2 regions of the Leucobacter albus genome follow, and region 1 is predicted to be linked to the other one. Evidence: riboswitches for the same ligand, from Rfam matches in the RefSeq annotation. Region 1 holds a riboswitch; the other holds the start of a gene.

Region 1 (3,174 bases):
GGTAGTCGACGTTGCCGATCTCCACAAACTCGACCGCGGCAGCATCGGCTCCACCGCACTCAGCGAGCGCAGAGATGATCTCGGTTTCGAGCGCCCCGCCGTAGCCGCCGTAGGTCAGGCCGGCGAGCGACCCGGGGTCTGCGGTGAGGCCGGAGCCGGCGAGCCCCATGAGCACCGAATCGTTGACGGGCAGGAGCGTCGCGACCGCCTCAAGATCCATGCCCGCCGCGCGCGCCGGCAACACCGACTCCGCCTGCGAGATGCCGAAGTCGGCGCGCCCCTGGGCAACCGAGGCGTCTGCCCCGATGCCGTCGCCCGGCTCGAGAATCTCGACGTCGAGGCCGGCGGCCTCGTAGAGGCCGTGCTCGTGCGCGTAGTAGATGCCGGCGTGGTGCGCGTTCGGCGTCCAGTTGAGCATAAGGGTGACGGGCCGCAGGCCGTCGGCGGCCGCGCCCTGCTCTGCGTCGGGGTTCGGGGCGGAGGCCGCGCACCCGGCGATGAGGAGCGAGGCGGCGAGCGCCGCCGCGCTCAGTGCGATGCGTCGGTGAGAGCTGTTCGGGGTCATTGTCAGACGCCCTTTCTGTTGCGTGTGGATCGGGTCTGTGAGAGCACGAGATCGCCGATGAGTGAAGTAAGCCAGAACAGCAGCACGCCGAGCACGGCGATCACGCCGACCGCGGCAAACAGCTGGTCCATCTTGTAGCTCGCTTGCGAGCGTTGGAGGTAGACGCCGAGCCCGATGGATGACCCCATCCACTCGGCAATGATCGCGCTGAACACGACGTAGCTCGCCGCGACCTTCGCGCCCGCGACAATCGCAGGGGTGGATCCCGGGAGCTTCACCCGGCGCAGCACCGTGACGGGCGACGCCCCCATCGACACGAGCAGGTCAACGAGGTACCGGTCTGCGTCGCGCATTGCGGCGCTCGCGCTGATCGCGATCGGGAAGAACGCGCCGAGCGTGACGACGAGAATCTTCGGGAATGCACCGAACCCCATCGCCGCAATGAGAATCGGGGCGAACACGACCGGCGGAATGGCCTGGCTTGCGATGAGCAGCGGCTCGGCAGCGCGCCGCAGCGTGCCCGAGAGCCCGAGCAGCGTGCCGAAGCCGATGCCGCAGACTGCGCCGAGCGCGAGGCCGGCAAGCGCGATCCGCATCGTCGCCGCGAGGTGAGCTGCGAGCAGCGCGCGATCGTTCCACCCCGCCTCCCAGACGCTCGCGGGCGACGGCAGCAGGTAACTGGGCGCGTCGGTGACGCGCACGAGCAGCCCCCACAGCAGCACCGCACCGAGGGCGGCGAGGAGTGCCGGGAGAATCTGCCGTGTGAGAATTCTCACGGCGTCTGGGCGCTAGTGAGTGATGCGAGAGACGAGGTCTGCCATCGACGCCTCCACGACGTCGTCTTTCGCTTCGAGAATGCGAAAGTGCGTCATGACGCGGTCGGCCCCGGCTTCGAGGGTGGCATCGTGCAGCTCGCGCATGAGCGGCCAGAGCCTATCTGCCGGCCCCTGGATTGTGGTGCCGAGCGCACCGACTTCGTATTCGAGGCCGCTCTGCTCGATGACGCGAATCGCGCCCTCGACGCAGCTGTATCGACCGTTTTCGTCTCCCATTGGCGTGGGTGACACGTGAACATGGATCAACATAGTGACCGCTTCCCTCCGCTCGCATTACCGAGATCAGGTTCCTGGAGTGGTTCGCCTCGTTCGGCGAATCTCAGCCCGTTCGGGCCCCCCCAGCGGATGTGTACTGGAACCCTCAGCATAGCCGCGAACGCACGGGCGCGGTCAAGCCCGTGCGTTCGCACCGGAGTGTCGCGGCGGCCCCTGATCGCTTGCCCCAGCACTCTGCCCTATCGTGGAGGCCATCGGCGCGCTCAGCTAAGGCGCCCCTCCAAGCTTCACCCCATGCCCCCGCCCACACCTGCCGAAGGAGCACCATGAGCCACGACATGAGCACCCAGATCCAGCTCGCCCGCCGCCCGAAGGGCTGGCCAGTGCACGAAGACTTCGCCACGGTCACCGTCGAGTACGCTGACCCAGCCCCCGGCGAGGTTCGCGTCGTCAACGAGTTCGTCTCGGTTGATCCGTACATGCGCGGCCGCATGAGCGACGCCCGCAGCTACGTCGCACCCTACGAGATCGGCGGCGTGATCGCCGGCGGTGCGATCGGCCGCGTCGTCGCGTCTGCAGCCGAGCAGCTGCCCGTTGGCACCGTCGTGCTGCACCAGCATGGCTGGACCGACGTCATTCAGGCAGACGCCTCGAAGTTTCGCGCCGCCCCCGAGGTCACGGGCCTGCCCAACTCGCTCCGACTCCACATGCTTGGCATGACGGGCCTCACCGCCTACGTCGGGCTCACTGCAATCGCCGGCCTGCGCGAGGGCGACACCGTCTTCGTCTCGGGGGCCGCTGGTGCCGTCGGCACCGCCGTCGGCCAGATCGCGAAGCTTCTCGGCGCAGGCCGAGTGATTGGCTCAGCGGGGACGGCCGAGAAGGTGGCGCTCCTTACCGAGAAGTACGGCTACGACGCAGCGTTTAACTACAAAGACGGCCTGGTGCGCACGCAGCTCGCTGAGGCCGCCCCAGCCGGGGTCGATGTGTTCTTCGACAACGTCGGCGGCGACCACCTCGAGGCAGCGCTCGCCTCGATGAACCGCGGCGGCCGCCTCGCACTCTGCGGCGCGATCGCGGCGTACAACGCGACCGAGCGCCAGGCCGGCCCGAGCAACATGTCGAAGATGATCACCGAGAGCCTCACCATGCAGGGCTTCACTGTTGGCGAGCACTGGGACAAGGCGCCGGCGTTCACGGAGCTCATGACGGGCTGGTTTATGGACGGCAAGATCGCCTACGACGAGACCATCGTCGACGGCATCGACAATACGATCGACGCGTTCCTCGCCATGATGCAGGGTGCGAACACCGGCAAGATGCTCGTGCGCATCTAGACCAGCGAGCCCGGCGCTGCCACCCAGTTCACGGGAGCACACGTTAGCCACCAAAGCACACGTTATTAACGTGGGATTACGTGTGCTCCGGTGAATAACGTGTGCTCCGGCGACGCCCCGAGCCCGGGGGGGGGGGGAGGGACGAGAGCCTACACGGCAGGCGGGGTGAGCCCGGAGGCAACCGCGAGATCCTGCCACGACATGCCGGTGCCCTTGAAGA
Region 2 (3,174 bases), on a different contig from region 1:
CCCGACCCGAGCATGGTCGCCGAGGCCGATGGCGGCAGCGTCATCGAGAGCGACTGGGTCGCAGGGCACGGAGGCGTCGCGTTCTCGCTCACGCTCGGCACCGCGGTCGCCGGGTCGACGGCGACGACGGTGTGGGTTCCCGGTGTTGAGGCGCAGGTCGGCGGGGCACAGTGGGGTGACTACCCGGCGCTCGACGGGCCAGCTGCGGTCGCGGTGGTGCAGTCGCTGCTGTCGTAGCTGCCCGAGCGCGCAGCAGCAGGCGCGCAGCCCGCTGCCGGTAGGTCGGGAGCCAGCAGCTCGCAAGCCCGGTGCAGCGCCGTTAGCGCCACCTGCGCCACCTGCGCCACCCGCACGGCCGCCCCCGCACGGCGGCACAGCTCGCGCAGGCTACTGCGGTGGTCATGCAGTGGTGCGGCCGCCCAGCGCGCGGTGCATCGCCGACGCTACGGCAGGTCGACCGACTCGGGGTCGGTGCCGAAGCGTTCGCGCTGCTTGCGGTGCTTGTCGGATTCGAGCGCGAGCTGCTTGCGCTGCTGCTTCGCTTCGAGCGCGAGTTGCTTGCGTTCGAGGCTCGCCTGTTTCTTGCCCGCTGCGAGCTGTTTGCGCTCGGCCTGTCTCACGGCGCGCGGCTGCCGGGGTGGCACCTGCGCGAGCACCTCGGGGTAGGCGAAGGGCGCAGGGCCGAACGCCTGGCGGGCCGACCGCACGACCTTTTTACCAAGCAGCCGGTTGCCCGTGCCGCCGATGACCGCCCCGACACCGTAGGGGATAGCCTTGCCGATCACGGAGGCCGTGCCGGTTTTCGCGAGCTTCTTCAGAAACATCGACCGCAGCTGGTCGACCGCGGGCCCGACGAGGTTCTTTGGCATCGCGGTCGTCACGATCTCGCTCCAGAATGCGTTGCGCGCCATGCCACCTGCGACCTGGCCGGTTACCTGACGCAGCAGGGTCGCGCCCTCATCGCCAAGCATGAGCGCGAGGATGAGGGCGTGCGTGCGGTCGCGGTCAGTGAGCACGATGCCGTGCACCTCGGCGACAGCGTGCGCGAACAGCGCGGTTGCCTCGATGAACCCCAGGGTCTCGGCGCCGGCGAGCGCGAGTGCTGCAGCCGTGCCCACCGCTGGGATCGCTGCTGCTGCGCCGACGCCCGCGCCGCCAGCCATCACGGTGGCGAGGTAGTGGCGCTCGAGCATCTCGGTGAGCTGCTGCGGGGTCGCGCCGGGGTGGCGGGAACGAATGCGCCTGAGGTGGGCGAGCACGATCGGCCGCTGCACCGTGAGCACGCCGTCGAGCGCCTTCGCCACCGCCGGGTGCTGCTGGTGGTAGCCAGAGCCCGAGGGGGCCTGCGGCGCGGCATCGACAACGATGATCGGCTCTTCGGGCCGGGGCGCATAGCGGGGCTGATTCATAGCGACATGCTAACCAGCGAGGCTGGAAGCGGGGGCATGCGTTCGCTGTGGGGAAACGGGGCAGGGAACCCGCCCGCGCGGCCGGCAGGCCGGCAGGCCGGTAGGCCGGCTTGCCAGCCCGTACGGGGCGTGCGCTAGGCTGGCTGCCAACGACACGGGGTGCCGCAACCAGCGGCTGAGATCAGACCCGTCGAACCTGCTCTCGTTAGTACGAGCGAAGGGATGTCCCTATGCACGCACCATTTTCCGCGCCCGCAGCCGAGCTGGCGGAGGTGACCGCAGCACTGCTCGCTAGCCTGCGGGCCCGCGGCCCGCTCGTGCACTGCATCACGAACGGTGTGGTGCAGGGCTTCACCGCGAACGCGCTCCTCGCCCTGGGCGCAGCTCCCGCGATGGTCGACATCACGGGAGAGGCCGGGTTGTTCGCCGCCGCGGCAGACGGGCTGCTTGTGAACCTCGGAACCCCGGCGCCCGAGCAGCGCGACGCGATGCGCGAGGCCGTCGCCGGGGCGAACGCTGCCGGCACCCCGTGGGTGCTCGACCCGGTCGCGATCGGTGCGCTGCCGATTCGCACGGCGCTCGCCAACGAGCTTGTGCGCGAGCGCCCGACCGCGGTGCGCGGCAACGCCTCCGAGGTGCTCGCGCTCGCCGGGCTCGGAACCGGTGGCCGCGGCACCGACGCGTCTGAGGCGGCAGCGGCCGCGCTGCCAGCTGCGGCCGCCCTCTCGGCGCATCACGGTGCGGTCGTCGCAATCTCCGGCCCCGAAGACCTCGTGCACGCCGCCGGCCGCACGGTTCGCGTGCTCGGCGGCGACGCCCTGCTCACCCGCGTGACGGGCGGTGGCTGCGCGCTGGGCGCGGTGACCGCGGCCTTCCTCGCGGTGCGCGGCGACGAGCAGCCGGCGGCCGCCGTGGCAGCGGCCCACGCCGTCTACGGGCTCGCGGCCTCGGCAGCCGCGGCGGGTGCGAAGGGCCCAGGGAGCTTCGCCGTGCGGCTGCTCGACGAGCTGTCGCTGCTCACCCCCGAGCGGGTGCGGGCGGAGGCAGTGTTTGCGGAGGCAGACGCATGAAGCTCGACCTCTACCTCGTCACCGATGCGGCGCTGTGCGGCGCGCGCGGCGTCGTCGAAACTGTGCGCCAGGCGGTCGACGGCGGCGTGACGATCGTGCAGCTGCGCGACAAGCTGAGCACCCCGGCCGAGCAGCTCACCGAGCTCGAGGCGCTCGCCGCCGCAATCGACGGCCGCGCGGATCTCGTCATCAACGACCGGCTCGACGTCGCGGTGGCGGCGCGCGAGCGCGGCATCCCGGTCGCCGGGGTGCACCTCGGGCAGGGCGATGACGCCGTGACGCGCGCACGCGCAGAGCTCGGCCCCGACGCGATCGTCGGCCTCACCGCGAACACGGCGGCCCACCGCGAGGCAGTCGCGCGTCTGGCACCGGGAACGGTCGACTATCTCGGGGTCGGCGTGATCCACCCCACCACCACGAAGCCAGACCACCCGGCCCCGCTTGGCGTCTCAGGGTTCCGCGAGTTCGCGGCCGCAACCGCGCTGCCGTGCGTCGCGATCGGCGGCGTACAACTCGCCGATATCGCACAGCTCCGCGCGGCAGGCGCGGCGGGCGTCGCAATCGTTTCAGCGCTGTGCGCAGCGCCCGACCCAGCGGCAGCCGCCCGCACACTGATGACCGAGTGGCAGGAGGCCGCCAAATGACCGCACCGTTCACCCCCAACATCCTCTCGATCGCGGGCACCGACCCGACGG

What was found. A riboswitch is a leader RNA that binds a small molecule or an ion and turns the genes downstream of it on or off. The one in region 1 is predicted to bind thiamine pyrophosphate.
Region 2: another riboswitch for thiamine pyrophosphate. It lies ahead of thiM (hydroxyethylthiazole kinase); the one in region 1 lies ahead of ABD115_RS11930 (thiamine-binding protein).

The regions. Positions count from the first base shown of each region.
Region 1 is NZ_BAAAKZ010000010.1:182,480-185,653, forward strand. It holds gene ABD115_RS11920 (ABC transporter substrate-binding protein) at 1-565, opposite strand, end outside; gene ABD115_RS11925 (ABC transporter permease) at 568-1,341, opposite strand; gene ABD115_RS11930 (thiamine-binding protein) at 1,354-1,632, opposite strand; TPP riboswitch at 1,644-1,751, opposite strand; gene ABD115_RS11935 (NADP-dependent oxidoreductase) at 1,944-2,954, shown strand; gene ABD115_RS11940 (ornithine cyclodeaminase family protein) at 3,104-3,174, opposite strand, start outside.
Region 2 is NZ_BAAAKZ010000001.1:178,189-181,362, forward strand. It holds gene ABD115_RS00815 (hypothetical protein) at 1-237, shown strand, start outside; gene ABD115_RS00820 (hypothetical protein) at 444-1,409, opposite strand; TPP riboswitch at 1,555-1,649, shown strand; gene thiM (hydroxyethylthiazole kinase) at 1,640-2,479, shown strand; gene thiE (thiamine phosphate synthase) at 2,476-3,123, shown strand; gene ABD115_RS00835 (bifunctional hydroxymethylpyrimidine kinase/phosphomethylpyrimidine kinase) at 3,120-3,174, shown strand, end outside.